DNA from 2 places in the Notoacmeibacter ruber genome. Region 1 is predicted to be linked to the other one. Evidence: predicted binding sites of a transcription regulator. Region 1 holds the regulator's gene; the other holds the start of a gene.
The links. The regulator HrcA, encoded in region 1, represses chaperone genes, less so after heat shock. The targets are predictions, from matches to a motif close to GTTAGCACTCNCNNNNNGNGAGTGCTAAC.
Positions count from the first base shown of each region.

Region 2: groES (co-chaperone GroES) is a predicted target of HrcA. The motif match lies at 4,749-4,777, and genes of this name have one in related genera.

Region 1 is NZ_RCWN01000001.1:90,676-98,603, reverse strand. It holds gene D8780_RS00445 (adenosine kinase) at 1-950, shown strand, start outside; gene D8780_RS00440 (CHAD domain-containing protein) at 1,006-1,920, shown strand; gene D8780_RS00435 (outer membrane protein) at 1,990-2,574, opposite strand; gene grpE (nucleotide exchange factor GrpE) at 2,867-3,565, opposite strand; gene hrcA (heat-inducible transcriptional repressor HrcA) at 3,643-4,734, opposite strand; gene rph (ribonuclease PH) at 4,845-5,564, shown strand; gene rdgB (RdgB/HAM1 family non-canonical purine NTP pyrophosphatase) at 5,569-6,246, shown strand; gene hemW (radical SAM family heme chaperone HemW) at 6,249-7,457, shown strand; gene D8780_RS00405 (LysE family translocator) at 7,509-7,928, shown strand, end outside.
Region 2 is NZ_RCWN01000001.1:552,501-560,428, forward strand. It holds gene D8780_RS02585 (DoxX family protein) at 1-67, opposite strand, end outside; gene D8780_RS02590 (sulfite exporter TauE/SafE family protein) at 170-949, opposite strand; gene D8780_RS02595 (chorismate mutase) at 1,195-1,497, shown strand; gene D8780_RS02600 (OmpA family protein) at 1,546-2,508, opposite strand; gene groL (chaperonin GroEL) at 2,672-4,315, opposite strand; gene groES (co-chaperone GroES) at 4,386-4,682, opposite strand; gene D8780_RS02615 (EAL domain-containing protein) at 4,864-6,042, opposite strand; gene D8780_RS02620 (TIGR01459 family HAD-type hydrolase) at 6,167-7,009, shown strand; gene D8780_RS02625 (bifunctional riboflavin kinase/FAD synthetase) at 7,014-7,928, shown strand, end outside.

The DNA of each region.
Region 1 (7,928 bases):
ATATGCTGGCCACCTGCGACGATGCGTTTCTGGCCCAACACGAGATCATCAAGGGGGCCATGAACCTGGTGGATGCCGAGCGGTCCGCCAAGCTTTACAATGCGATGGGGCCCTCCGAAACGATGAGCGGCGGCTCTGCCGGCAACACCGCCGCGGCGATCGCCGCCCTTGGCGGGACCGTCGCCTATATCGGTAAGGTCGCCGATGACCAGCTGGGCACGATCTTCGGCCATGATATCCGGGCGCTCGGTGCCTCCTTCAATACGCCGCCGCTCCTCGGCGGCGACCCCACGGCGCGGTGCATGATCTTCGTTACGCCGGATGGCGAGCGTTCCATGAACACCTATCTCGGAGCCTGCACGGAACTGACTGAGGACGACATCGCCGAAGAGACCGTGAGCGATTGCGCCCTCACCTATTTCGAGGGCTATCTGTGGGATCCGCCCCATGCGAAAGCAGCCATCCGAAAGGCTGCAGATCTTGCGCACAAGCATGGACGGCAGGTCGCGATGAGCCTGTCGGACCCATTCTGCGTCGACCGTTACCGCGAGGAATTTCTCGGTCTGCTCCGCGACGGCACAGTCGATATCGTCTTCGCCAATGAGACAGAATTGCTGTCGCTCTATCAGAGCGAGAATTTCGATGAGGCGCTCGGTCAATTGGCCGCCGATTGCGTGCTCGCCACGGTGACCCGTGGGCCGGAGGGCTCGGTCGTGGTCAAGGATGGCGAGCGGTACGACATACCGGCCTTCATGGCAGCCGTACGGCGGGACACGACCGGCGCGGGCGACCTTTATGCCGCGGGCTTCCTGCACGGTCTGGCCACAGGTCGTTCGCTACCCGACAGCGCTGCGCTCGGCAATTTCTGCGCCGGCGTCATTATCGAACAGATGGGCCCTCGCCCGCCACAGAACCTGGCCGAACTGGCCCGCTCGGCCAACAAGCTTTAGACAGAGGCGGATTCGAACCTATCTGTTCCTGCGTCGTCATCATTCGAGGCTGGGAATGCCCTATCAGCTCAAGATCGATCGCCCGCTAATCGAAGCCGTCCGAAAAGAGGGCGACAAACAGCTTCGCAAGGCTGCCGAGTCCATTCGCGAGGGCGACGATCTGGAGGAGGCGGTTCACGATCTCCGCAAGCGCATGAAGAAGGTGCGAGCATTGCTTCGGCTCGTTCGCCCGGGCCTCGAAAAGACTTATCAGATAGAGAACAAGGCGTGCCGCGATGTCGCACGCCCCTTCTCCGAGATCCGCGATGCACAAGTTCTGCCGACGACCATCGCGCGGCTTCGCGATGTCTTCGCGGCCAATGATGAAGCCAGGCAGCTTTTCAAGCCGCTGGAGGCATGGGGCGATGCGCATCGGCAGGAGATACTGGACGATGCCGATCTGAAGGAGCGAAGGCAGGAGGCAGCGGATACGATCGAGAAAATCCGTGAGCGCTTCCACGAGATCGAACTGGACTGCGCCCCCGAAAAGGCGCTTCGAAAGGGTGTGGCAAAGTCCTATGGCCGAGCGCGAGACGGCCTTTCGGAGGCGATCGTCTCCTCAGACGCCGAATTGCTCCACGATTGGCGCAAGCGTCTGAAATATCACTGGTATCATATGCGCCTTCTGCGCGACATCTGGCCGGATGCGATGGATACGCGCATCGCGGCTCTGGACCGGTTGACCGATATTCTGGGCACAGACCACGATCTGGTCGTCCTGCTCGAACGGCTTCGCGCCGATGATCCCGACGGTCTGACCAAGGAAGCGCGTCGAGGCCTCGAAGTACTTCTGGCCACACACAGCACCAGCCTGCGTGTCGAAGCGTTCCGGCTCGCGCCGCTGCTTCTCGTGGAGAAGCCCCGTGCGCATGGGCGGCGAATGGCGGGCCTTTGGCGTGTCGCAAATGCCGCCAGTCTGGTTCAAAAATAAAAGAGCCGGACGTTTCCGCCCGGCCCCTTCGCTCCCCAGCAGAACTGCGGGTTGATGCGGTGCGCGCTCTTAGAACTTGTAAGACACACGCGCCCGGACGGTGTGCAGGCTCGCATCCGAACCCGTATCGTCGAAATCATCGAAATTGTGGTACATGTAGTCGGAACCGACAATGACGTTATCAGTCGCCGCGAAATCAAGGCCGGCACCGACTTCCAGACCGCCATCGCTGACATCGCCATCGGGATCTGTCTCGCCCCATGCATAGGCGTAGCCGACCGTACCGCTCAGCAGGAAGCGGTCGACGGCGAAACCGGCCTTCAGTTTGGCGCGAGCGATCGCATCGACGTCGATATCATCGCTGTCGATACCGGAGGCATCGATGTCGAATTCCGGGCCGACGACGAAGGAGCCGTACTGGAACAGGTATCCCGCGTGGGCACCGCCCAGGAAGCCACTGGGATCATCGCCCGGATCAAGTTCGCCGAAACCATATCCGGCCTGCACACCGGCATAGGCGCCATCCCAGCCGAAACGCTCGGGAGCGACTTCATAGGTCGGGGCCGGTGTAGGAGTGGAATAGTCGATCGCATCGGCGGCCATTGCGGCGCCGGGCAGAAGAATGATGGCGGCAGTTGCCAAAAGGGTTTTCATTTGGGGACCTCGTTACTCTTTACGCTTACTCGCTAACGGCGCGAACCGCCGTGGCTTGCGTATATAATGGGCCGCTTAATGCACTCGTTCCAGCGAATTGCGCAGTGCACTATCGGCCCGAAGCTCAGAAAGAGCCCACAATTTGGTTTTGAGACAAAAAAGCTTATATTTTTAAATAGTTTGCGCCGTTAAACCTTCCTTCACCATAGCGACGGATTGCGCTCAGCGGCCTCTCGGCCAATAAAAAAGCGGCCGGAGAGGTCGCTTTTCGTGGTTAATACTGTCTTAAAGATCAGGCGTCGCGCGTGGCGATTTCGTCAGGCGGACCCGGTTCCGCCGAATCGCCGTGCTCTGTCTGAGCCTCGGTGGCGGCCGGAGCGGCCTTCGGACCACCCTTCGAAACACCGACCATTGCGGGACGCAGCACGCGTTCGCCGATTCGGTATCCGGCCTGTACGACCTGCACCACCGTATTGTTCGGAATATCCGCGTTCGGAACCTCGAACATGGCCTGATGGAAATTCGGATCGAACCGCTCGCCCTCCGGCTCCAGCTTCTGGACGCCGTGGCGCTGCAATGCGCCATGCATCGACTTCTGTGTCAGTTCCACGCCTTCGATGAGGGCGGCAAAACCCGGATCGCCACTATTTCGCGCATCGTCGGGAATGGCTTCGAGAGCGCGCGTCAGATTATCGGCAACGCCAAGCATGTCGCGGGCGAAATTGGCGATGGAAAAGGACTTCGCATCGGCCACCTCGCGCTGCGAGCGACGGCGAACATTCTCCGCCTCGGCGGCCGAACGGAGCAGCTTGTCGCGGAGGTCTTCGACTTCCTTGCCCAGTTCGATCAGAGCGGCATTGGCCTGCTCGGCCTGGTCGGAGGAGTATTCCCGCGGCTCGCCTGTCTGGCTTGCTGCGTTTTCGTCCACGGCTTCGCTATGGTTGTCTTCGGCGTTCATGATCTTCATTTCCGTTTTCTGGCGCTTGGTCAGAACCGTCACAATTGGTTGTGCCCGATATCGAGACAGAGCCCTCTTAAATCAACCCCCGCAGATGGGAATGAAGGACATCAACCCCTGGACAACATCTTCGTGATGACCTGCGCGGTATAATCGACGACCGGCACCACCTGACGGTAATTCAGCCGGGTCGGGCCGATAACGCCTAGCGCACCGACGACGCGATTGGCGCCATCACGATAGGGCGCAACCACCAGCGATGAGCCGGAAAGCGAGAACAGGCGGTTTTCCGAACCGATAAAAATCCGCACGCCCGATCCCTCCTCGGCAAGATCGAGCAGCTGCACGAGATTTTCTTTGCGCTCCAGATCGTCGAACAGATGACGCAGGACCGAAAGGTCCTGCGCGTCCTGAATATTGCTCAAAAGGTTGGAGCGGCCCCGAACGATCAGTCTCGTGGTATTGTCCTGCCCCTCGCCCCAGATTGCGAGCCCGCGCCGCACCAGATCGGCCGACAGATCATCGATCGTCTGGCGCATTTCATCCAGGCGAAGTCCCATCTCGTCGCGGGCCTCGACGAGGGTCCGTCCCCGGATGTGATGGTTCAGAAAATTGGCGGCCTCGGTCAACTGGCTGGGCGTGACTCCTGCCGGCACATCGACGATGCGGTTTTCGACGTCGCCGCTTTCGGAGACCAGAATGGCGAGCGCCTTTCCGGGCTCCAGCATGACGAACTCGACATGCTTGAGGGCGACCTCCACCTTCCCCGTCACCACGAGGCCGGCGCCGTGCGATAGGCCCGACAGCATCTGGCTGGCTTCCGTCAGCATGGTGTCCATGGTCGCATTGCGCCCGGCATCGGAAACCTGGCGGTCGATGGATTTACGTTCCTGATCGCCAAGGCCGCCAAGTTCCATGAACGCGTCGACGAAGAAGCGCAATCCGCCCTCGGTCGGCATGCGGCCCGCCGATGTGTGAGGCGAATAGATCAGCCCAAGATATTCCAGGTCGCTCATCACATTGCGGACCGTCGCGGCGGACAGCGCATTGGGGAGCATGCGAGCGAGATTCCTGCTGCCGAGCGGCTCGCCCGTGTCGAGATAGGATTCCACGATCAGGCGGAAAATCTCACGCGACCGGGCGTCGAGACCCCCGGTTGCAGCGTCATCAGCGATGTTCAAGACAGGTTTTCGTGGCGCCATGGCGGGGAATATAAGCGAGGGAGGCCGTCCGAAAAAGCCGCCCCTCCACCCTTTCGTCATGGCACCCACACCGCTAGAAGGCCGGCAACAAGCAATTAAAGGATCACGTCATGCGCCCTTCCCGCCGCCAACCCGACCAGATGCGTGCCATTTCCTTCGAGCGGAACGTCTCCAAACACGCCGAAGGCTCGTGTCTGGTCAAATTCGGCGACACCCACGTTCTCTGCACCGCGAGCCTGGAAGAACGCGTTCCGCCATGGATGCGCAATAGCGGCAAGGGCTGGGTGACGGCGGAATACGGGATGCTGCCCCGCGCCACGGGCGACCGGATGCGCCGCGAAGCCAGCGCGGGCAAGCAGGGCGGGCGGACGCTCGAGATTCAGCGTCTGATCGGCCGTTCGCTTCGCGCCGTCTGCAATCTGCAAAAGCTCGGCGAGAACCAGATCACCGTCGATTGTGATGTCATCCAGGCCGATGGCGGCACACGAACAGCATCCATCACGGGTGGTTTCGTCGCCCTGATGGATTGCCTGCTATGGATGCAGGAGCGTGGCATGGTGCGCGCTTCGGACGTGGCTCGTGAGCACGTCGCGGCGATTTCCTGCGGGCTGTACAACGGCGTGGCCGTGGCCGATCTGGATTATGATGAGGACTCCTCGGCCCAGGCCGACGCGAATTTCGTCATGACCGGCGCCGGGGGTATCGTGGAAATACAGGGGACAGCCGAGGGCGATCCATTTTCCGAGGAACAGTTCGGCGAGCTCTTTTCCCTTGCCCGCAACTCGATCGCCGAACTCGTTCGGCTGCAAAAGGAAGCGCTGGAACGCTAAAGCCATGGCCGATCCGATTGTTCTCTCGCCCGGCGATACGCTGGTGCTCGCCACCCATAATCCCGGCAAGCTGGCCGAGATGACCGATCTGCTCGCGCCCTATGACATTGCCGTCAAAGGCGCGGCGGAACTCGGTTTGCCGGAGCCGGAAGAGACGGGCGACACATTCGAGAAGAATAGCGCGCTCAAGGCGCTTGCCGCGGCCAAGGCAACGGGGCACATCGCGCTGTCCGACGATAGCGGGCTATGTGTATCAGCACTTGATGGTGCGCCCGGCGTCTACACGGCCGACTGGGCCGAAAAAGAAGACGGATCGGGCCGCGACTTCTCCATGGCGATGGATAAGGTCGAGGACCGGCTCCAGAAAGCGGGCGCGACCTCGCCTGTGGATCGTGACGCACAATTTGTCTGCATGCTGTGCCTCGCCGCACCCGACGGACGGACGGAATTCTTCCCGGGAAGGGTCGAGGGCACCCTCGTCTGGCCGCCTCGCGGCGAGAACGGCTTCGGCTACGATCCCGTTTTTCAGCCCGTCGGCCATGAACGGACCTTCGGCGAAATGGACAAGAGCGAGAAGAAGGGCAATGTCCGACAGGGCGATGCCGGTCGCGCCGATCTCGGCTTGTCGCATCGCGCCCGCGCGCTCAGCGCGTTTCTGGCAGCCAAACTGACAACCGACTGACGATGGCAAGCGGGCTGGCCGAAATACCGCTTCGTGCGCCTTCGCCGATCAATGGCGATGACGGCACAGCCGGGTTCGGCCTCTACCTCCATTGGCCCTTCTGCGCGGCCAAATGCCCTTATTGCGACTTCAACAGCCACGTTCGCCATGTCGAGCCGGACCAACAGCGTTTTGTCGAAGGCTTCGTTCATCAGTTGAAGGCGATGCGGGCTTTGACGGGACCGCGCGAAGTGACATCCGTCTTCATCGGTGGCGGGACGCCGTCCCTCATGGAGGTGAAAACGGTTTCTTCGGTGCTCGATGCGGCAGACGGCATTTACGGCCTGCCGGGCGGTATTGAAATCACGATGGAAGCCAATCCGCAAAGCGCCGAAGCGGGCCGCTTCGCCGGCTATCGGGCCGCGGGGGTCAACCGGCTTTCGCTCGGCGTGCAGAGCCTGATCGACACCGAATTGCGTTTTCTCGGTCGCCTCCACAATGTCGCAGAAGCGCGGGCGGCGATTGATCTGGCGCGGCAGACCTTTCCCCGGCTCTCCTTCGACCTGATTTATGCGCGCCCCGGTCAGGCACCGGAAGGATGGGCGGCGGAACTGAATGCGGCCATCGACATGGCCGCCGACCATCTGTCCCTCTATCAATTGACGATCGAAGACGGCACGGCCTTTCGACGGCTCTACGAGGCCAAGAAATTTCGATTGCCGGAGGAGGGCGTTGCAGCCGATCTCTATGCGTTGACGCAGGAGATCACGGCGGCGCGCGGTCTTCCCGCCTATGAGGTTTCCAACCACGCCGTTCCCGGCGCGGAATCGCGGCACAACCTGACCTATTGGCGCTATGGCGAATATGTCGGCATCGGTCCCGGTGCTCATGGCCGCTTCAAACTCGACAATGGCGCGCGGCATGTGACCATCAGCGAGCGGCACCCGGAACGCTGGCTCGAACTGGTCGACAGTGAGGCAAACGGCGTCATCGAGACGGAAACGCTCGACCGTGAGGCGCAGGCGGACGAGATGCTGCTGATGAGCCTTCGGCTCGTCGAGGGGCTCGATCTGGCGCGCTACGAGGATATTGCTGGCCGGCCGCTCTCACCTGCCCGGCTCTCTCTCCTCGTCAATGACGGCTTCATCGAACCTGTCGGCAATAGCCGCATCCGCGTGACGCCGGCCGGGATGGTGGTACTGGACGCGGTGGTCGCAGATCTCGCGGCGTAAATCCGATTTCATGTGATAGAACGAGAACTTTCAGACAGGTAAGAGTTTGCCATGACTCCTGAATTCATCATTACAGCGCTGATCGTTGTCGCCGCGCCCGGCACGGGCGCCATTTTTACGATGGCTGCGGGCCTGTCACGCGGACCGCGTGCCGCTCTCGTTGCGGCTTTCGGCTGTATGCTTGGTATCCTGCCTCATATGGCAGCTGCCATAACGGGTCTTGCCGCACTCCTTCATGCCAGCGCACTGGCCTTTGAGGTCATCAAATATGCGGGTGTCGTGTATCTGCTCTACATGGCCTGGCAAACGCTGAAGACCGGCGGCCCACTAACGGTCGAATCGGATGGCAAATCAAAGTCCGATCGCCAGGTCATCCTGTCGGCCATTCTGATCAATGTTCTCAATCCCAAGCTATCGATTTTCTTTTTCGCCTTCCTTCCGCAATTCGTCGAAGTCGAAACGGCCGGCGCA
Region 2 (7,928 bases), 460 kb from region 1:
CCAGAATGCGCCCTATCAGCAAAAAGACATCATTGTTGGCGCGTTTCGTGGCTAGCGTGTCGGCCATAGCTAAAATGCCCCCTCCATTCAGTGCGTTAGGCGGTCCTGAAAGATCGCAACCACTTATAACGCGGGTCGAGGGCCGGCAATAGGTGCGGTCGTTACCTTTCTATCCAAGCACGCCGAAATATCGGGCAAACTGGTAAATCGCGAGCACGAAGATTAACGTTCCTACACTGCGCAGGAGCACCTTCTCGGGTATCTTTCGGACGAGGATGCCGGCCATTGGGGCGGCCAGCAATCCGCCGACAACAAGTCCGCCGACCGCGCTGAGATTGTCCATCAGATCGCCGGCCTCTTCCCAATGCCCAGTGAGGATGGCCGTGACGAACGAAGCCGAAACGGCCAGCGTGACAAGAAATTCCGTCGTATTGACGGTGCCGATCACATAGCGTGGCGCGCCGCCGGCGCCAAGGAGCCCGGTCGTCACGACAGGTCCCCAGCCACCGCCGCCGACCGCATCGAAAAAGCCGCCCGCAGCGCCGAGCGGCGCGACCACCGCGCCCTGGACCGGCTTGCTCGGAATTTTCTTGAAGGAGCGGAAGAAAAGATAGCTGCCGATGAGAAGCATATAGCCCGCGATGAAGGGGCGCATGACCGATCCGTCGAAAGACGTCAGGACGTAGGTACCGACAACCCCGCCGAGAATGCCGAAAGGGGCGAGGTGCCAGAACAGCTTCCAGTCGATGTTGCGGTTGGCGATGTGCGAAGTACCGGATGCCGCAGTGGTAAAAAGTTCAGCGCCATGGGTTGCGGCCGAGGCCTGTGCGGGTGCGAAACCAAAGGTGAGGAGTGTGGTGGTTGCGACCACGCCGTAGGCCATGCCAAGGGCTCCGTCCACAGCTTGAGCAACGAAGCCGACAAAGGCGAAAATAAGAAAGGTGATCATGAGGCGTGAAGTCCCGATTGAGTTGGTACTTCACACTACACTGGCCGCTAACCGACAGCGCGATAGGTTTTTTCCAAAGAGATTCGGTTGGCAGCAGTTTCGTCGCGTTCTTTGAGCCATTGCCAGCCGAAACCAGCCGTATAATTCGCTAAGGTCTCTGGGGCGGCTTGGACTGATATTCTGCTATTGTGTCACAGGTGGCCTCGCGCAAAAAAGCGCAAATCACGGAATCAAAGGAAATGGCAATGTCGGATCGACGCCTCGCGCAGCAATGTCAGACAATGAAGGAGTTGCGCACGCAGATCGACGTGATCGATGCCGAACTGATGGATCTTCTGGCGCAGCGTGTCACCTATATCGACCGGGCCATCGAACTGAAGCAGATCGAGAAACTGCCCGCGCGCGTCCCTGCTCGGGTTGAGGAAGTGCTCGCGAATGTGCGCCGCACCGCAGCGAACCACGGCTTCGATCCTGATCTTGCCGAGACGATCTGGCATGAAATCATCGAATGGTCGATCGAGCGCGAAAGCAGGGTCATAGCCGACTAACCCTGTTTGGTTGTCGCGTGGGATTGGCCATCAGGCGGAGAAAAAGACCTATTGCTCGAGCTGTTCGACCAGTTCGACACGCCGGTTGAGTTGCCGGCCGGCTTCGTTCTCGTTCGAAGCGAGTGGCGCCAAAGGCCCGACCCCTCCCGAGCGCAGTCGGTCGGCCTCGACGCCATATTGTTCGATGAGAGCGCGGACGATCGATGCGGACCGATCTGCCGATAGCGACATGTTCATATCGAATGAACCGGTATCGTCGGTATGGCCCACCACGTAGAATTTGCCCGGCCGAGCAGCCAGCACCTTGGCGATAATGTCCATGGATGCGGCCGATGAGGGACGGATCGTTGCGCTGCCCGTATCGAACTTGACGCCGTACAGGATCGCCTTTCCAGCCTCCTCAATATCCGCGGTCAGGCTTTCCTCGCTGATCGATACCGTGTCCTCCTCCATGGCGGCGGATGTGGCTTCCTCCATCATATAGATACGCGCCTGGCTGCTCATGATGAGGGTAAACACGGTCTCCTGACCGTCCTTCGAGCGTGACGCGGATATGTAATGCGCGGGAAAGACCGCGATCTTCTGCACGTCGAGCGCCGCATTGCGCTGTGGGTTGTCGAGAAGAGGATAGCCACGCTTCTGGAGGCGGTTGCTTTCGAAAAGCTTCATCAGCGCTTTCTCTTTCGCAGAGAATTGCGGCACCTCGGTATTGACCAGAATGTCGAACCCGGCGGCTTTCAGCGCGTTCTCGAAGCTGCGCTCGATTTCAAGGGGCGATTTTTCCTCGGGCCATTTGAGGACGCCGACCCGAACTTGACCTTCAATCGTGCCGGTCTCGGCATCGTCTTCTCCGACCTCGCGCAGATAGGTCAACCGGTCGAACTCGGATGTGTATTGCGCAATGTAGTCCGAGCCGGCGAAGGGCTGGACGATAGTCTGCTCCTGGGACAGCGCCGGGGCGGCGAAGAGCACGCCGCAGATCAGGGCGCCATGGCGTAGGATGCGGAACATGCCGGCTTCTCCTTCTCATCATTGGTCGGGGAAGCTGAACTTTCGCAAGGGAAGAGGCAAGACAAATTATCTTGATGAGATTTGATCGTGCGCTTCGAACCTAAAGAAAGGGGGCGGCCCGAAGGCCGCCCCCACATCATTTTGGTATTGGCTCGGGCCGGGCTTAGAAGCCCATGCCGCCCATGCCGCCCATATCACCACCCGGCATGGCCGGAGCAGCATCCTTCTTCGGAAGCTCGGCGATCATGGCTTCGGTGGTGACCAGCAGGCCGGCAACCGAAGCTGCGTCCTGAAGGGCCGTGCGAACGACCTTGACCGGGTCGACGATGCCCATGGAGACCATCTCGCCATATTCGCTCGTCTGAGCGTTGTAGCCCCAGGTGCTCGAGCTGTTTTCGAGGATCTTGCCGACCACGATCGAGGCTTCGTCGCCTGCGTTCGTAGCGATCTGGCGAAGCGGAGCCTGAAGGGCGCGGCGAACGATCTGGATACCGGCCACCTGGTCGTCATTCTCGCCCGAAAGGCCTTCCAGAGCCGAGGTCGCACGCAGAAGCGCGACGCCACCACCAGCGACGATGCCTTCTTCCACCGCAGCGCGGGTGGCGTTCAGGGCGTCGTCAACGCGGTCCTTCTTCTCCTTGACTTCCACTTCCGTGGAACCGCCAACGCGGATGACGGCAACGCCGCCGGCCAGCTTGGCGAGACGCTCCTGGAGCTTCTCACGGTCGTAGTCCGAAGAGGTCTCTTCGATCTGCGCCTTGATCTGACCGACGCGGCCCTGAATGTCGTCCTGCGAACCGGCGCCGTCGACGATGGTGGTCTCTTCCTTGGTGATGGAGACCTTCTTCGCCGTGCCAAGCATGTCGAGCGTGACGTTTTCCAGCTTGATGCCGACATCTTCCGAAACGACCGTACCCCCGGTGAGGATCGCGATGTCCTCGAGCATGGCCTTACGGCGGTCGCCGAAGCCCGGAGCCTTGACGGCAGCAATCTTCAGGCCGCCGCGCAGCTTGTTGACGACGAGCGTGGCCAGAGCCTCGCCTTCGACGTCTTCAGCGATGATCAGCAGCGGACGGGAAGACTGAACGACAGCTTCCAGAACCGGCAGCATGGCCTGAAGGTTGGAAAGCTTCTTCTCGTGAAGAAGGATGTACGGATCTTCGAGGTCCGCAATCATCTTCTCGGTGTTGGTCACGAAGTAAGGCGACAGGTAGCCGCGGTCGAACTGCATGCCTTCGACGGTTTCCAGCTCGGTCTCGGCGGTCTTGGACTCTTCGACCGTGATGACGCCTTCATTGCCGACCTTCTGCATCGCCTCGGCGATCATCTGGCCGATCTCCTTCTCGCCATTGGCGGAGATGGTGCCGACCTGGGCAACCTCGTCGGAGGTGGAAATGTCGGCGGCGCTGCCGCGAAGCTGTTCGATGACCTTGGTCACGGCGAGATCGATGCCGCGCTTGAGGTCCATCGGGTTCATGCCGGCGGCGACGGCTTTTGCGCCTTCCTGCACGATAGCCTGTGCCAGCACAGTGGCGGTCGTGGTGCCGTCACCGGCCAGATCGTTGGTCTTGGACGCAACTTCACGGAGCATCTGCGCGCCCATGTTCTCGAACTTGTCCTCAAGCTCGATTTCCTTGGCGACGGAGACGCCGTCCTTGGTGATACGGGGTGCGCCGAACGACTTGTCGATGACGACGTTGCGGCCCTTCGGGCCTAGCGTCACCTTCACCGCGTCGGCGAGGATGTTGACGCCCTTGAGCATGCGCTCGCGGGCATCGCGATTGAATTTAACTTCCTTGGCTGCCATTTTTTCTTCTCTCCTGGGCTCAGAGGCCCTTCAGATCAGGATGTACGGAACGGTTCGTCAGGATGGGGGATCAGGAGACCACGCCCATAATGTCGCTCTCCTTCATGATGAGGAGGTCCTGACCGTTCAGCTTGACTTCGGTGCCACTCCACTTGCCGAAGAGGACGCGATCACCGACTTTGACGTCGAGAGCATTGACCTTGCCGCTGTCATCACGAGCGCCGGGCCCAACGGCCACGACTTCGCCTTCCTGCGGCTTTTCCTTGGCAGTGTCCGGAATGATGATGCCGCCGGCGGTCTTTTCCTCGGATTCGACGCGCTTGACCACGACGCGATCATGAAGCGGACGGAAATTTGTATCGGCCATGTTATTCAAACCCTTGGCTGTTACGTTTCTGCGAAACGATGAAACCTCGGCGTCGGCCGAGGTCGCTTTGGCACTCCCTTTAGGCGAGTGCTAACGGCCGTCGAGGTAAGGGTGAAGCCATCCGCTGTCAAGAATTTCGTCCGCAAATTTTTGCGGTCGGGGATGCTGATCCGCGATATGGTTATGAAGAACCGGCTTCGCCAGGGGGTACCTGGCGTCGGAGTGGGCGAGGGATGCCGAAATGATGGCCGCTCATGTAGCGAAAGCCCCGGTCCAGAAGGGCGACGGCATCTTCTTCCCCATGGACATGCGTCACGATGATGTCCATGCCGAGCGGTCCGCATATAAAGCCATATCGCTCGCTGTCTGGCTCGCTGAGGATCGCCTTCGCGGAGAGTTTGAGCCAGCGTATATCGGCTTCCGCCAGAGCTCTTATATCGCTTTCGGGAAAGCTGTCCGCCTCGCAGGCCAGCAATGGCCGCCAGTCATCGGCGAAATAGGGCGGCGCCTGTTCCAGAATATCGTCGAGCGATACGGAAAGGATCAGTCCATCCGGCAGGGCCCTATCTCCTGTGCCAACCAGATCCTCAACGGATCGCTCTTTCGCAGCCCGCAAAAAGGACCCGCTTACCGCCACATGGATGGGGTGACCATGCTGTTCGCCCTCTTTCCTGTCGAACTGTCGGGCCGCCTCAATGGACCTTGCGAGGAGAAGCTGGCTCAAACGCGACTGGACACTGTCCGGCAAGTGGTCCGCCCGCTGAATATCGATCGTCTGGTCACCTGCTCTGAGTGAGGCATAAGCCTCGAAGGCCATCGGTGTCATCTCGATCACATCAACGATTGGCAAAAGACTGAGGCGTCCTTGGCCGGTCTCGATCATCTCACGTAGCGTGCCGGCGTCGGTATCAGGGCGGGAAGGCGTGGCTGATTGCTCGATCTTGATGGGAACGATCTTGCCCGGCTGCGTCTTCGTTCCGCCGGCCTCCGGTGGCGAAGGCGGCAATCCTGCGTCTTCGTCCGTCGCCAACTGTTTCTGCATGGTCATGATGTCGCGATGCGTGGCTCGAGCGAGGTCGGCCATGGAAAGCGCCGCTACATCCGCCCGATTGGCGAAATCGGAAAGGGCGCGGTCGATCGCCACCAGTCGATCCTCGATCTGCTTTTCCACGCGACTGGCGCGGAGCAGGGCGACGAGGGAAATGACGAGCGAAAGAGCCGCGATCAGCAGGCTCACCACGAGAACGTCGCGGACGACAAGGCTGGAGAAATCAGGATTGGCCGAGAGGATAGGCGTCAGCACCTGATAGATGGTGAAGAAAAGGATGACGACGAAAAGAGCGAAAAGGACTTTCCGCATTGCGCTACCCCGCATGGCTGGTCGCCTCCTTTTTATGATGAGATGCCAAACATCGCCAGCCATGGTGACTTGTCTTTAGCCATGGTCTAGATGCAGCGCGAAACAATCAATCCAAAGGGATCCCATGGCCTGGCAGCCCCCGCTCATGATCGACGCGCTCGAAGACGTATCCGGTGCGTACTCTCTTCTCCTGTGCGATGTCTGGGGCGTCGTTCACAATGGCGTCCGGCCCTATGACCGGGGCTGTGCGGCGCTGACACGCGCCCGGAGCCAGGGAAAGACCGTCGTGCTGATTACCAATTCGCCGCGCCGCGCCGATGCCGTAAGCGAACAGATGGTGCAGATCGGGGTGCCGGACGACGCCTGGGACGCCATCGTCACCTCGGGCGACGTCACGCGCAGGCTGATCGCCGAAGGGGCGAAGCGCATCTTTCATATCGGCACGGAAGCCGAACTCCATATCTATGACGGTCTCGATGTTGAACTCGTCTCGAAAGAAGAGGCTGACGTCATCGTCTCCACCGGCCTCATCAATGATGAGGAAGAGACGCTCGACGATTACGATGCCATGCTGAACGAATTTGCAGCGCGCGAACTGCCGATGATCTGCGCCAATCCGGACCTCAAGGTGCGTCGCGGTGATATCGTGGTGCCTTGCGCCGGTGCTCTTGCGCAAGCCTATGAAGAGCGCGGCGGCCTGGTTCGGGTGGCCGGCAAGCCGCATGGCCCGATCTATGACGCCGCGCTCGATCTGGCAGCGAATAGCGCGGGTCGCTCCTTTGCGAAATCGGATGCGCTTGCCATCGGTGACGGTGTCCCGACCGACGTTCGCGGCGCGATCGCGCAGAACATTGACTGCCTTTTCGTCACGGGCGGCGAGGCGAGCATCGAGGGCGATATCGATACGTTCGAACTTCTGAAGGCGGAAGGGATGCGCCCGGTCGCCGCTATGACGCAACTCGTCTGATCCGATGGCAATATCTCGCATCGATCACTGCCGGGACCTGCCCGCCGAACTTCGCGGCGGCATCATCGCCATTGGCAATTTTGACGGCGTGCATCGCGGCCATCAGGCCGTGCTGACAATGGCGCGGGCTGAAGCCGACAAGATCGGCGCGCCGTTGATCGTGCTGACCTTCGAGCCTCACCCACGCGCCTTCTTTTCGAAGGAGACGGTTTACCGGCTGACACCGCCCTCGCTAAGGGCTCGTCTTCTGGAAGCGCTCGGCGTCACGGCCGTCGTCGAGCAAGAGTTTGATGACGAATTCGCGGCCCTTTCGCCGGAGGCCTTTATCGAGAAGATGCTCTGCGAGGGACTCGGTGCGCGCGCGGTTATCGTCGGCCATGATTTCCATTTCGGTCACAAGCGCGCCGGCACGCCCGATATGCTCGCTGACGAGGGAAAACGGCGCGGCTTCGATGTGGAGATCGTCGAACCGGAAACGGCAGAAGACGGATTGCTGATTTCCTCGACAACGATCCGGCAGGCGCTGGCCGATCACGATCTGGCGCACGCCAATGGGCTGCTCGGCTATCGCCATACTGTGGTTGCTCAGGTGGAGAAGGGCCAGCAACTGGGCCGGACGCTCGGCTATCCGACGGCCAACATGTCGCTGCCGGAGGAGACCGAGCTCGCACTCGGGATTTACGCCGTCCGGTTCAGGCGCGCCGACGGCACGCTCCACAATGGTGTCGCCAGCTTCGGGCGTCGGCCGACGGTGACCGAGAAGGGCGCTCCTCTGCTTGAGACCTTCCTGTTCGGATTTTCCGGCGATCTCTACGGCGAGACATGCTCCGTCAGCCTGTTTTCCTGGCTGCGCGGTGAAGAGAAATTCGATGGGCTCGATCCGCTGATCGCGCAGATGAAGCGCGATGAGGAGGAGGCA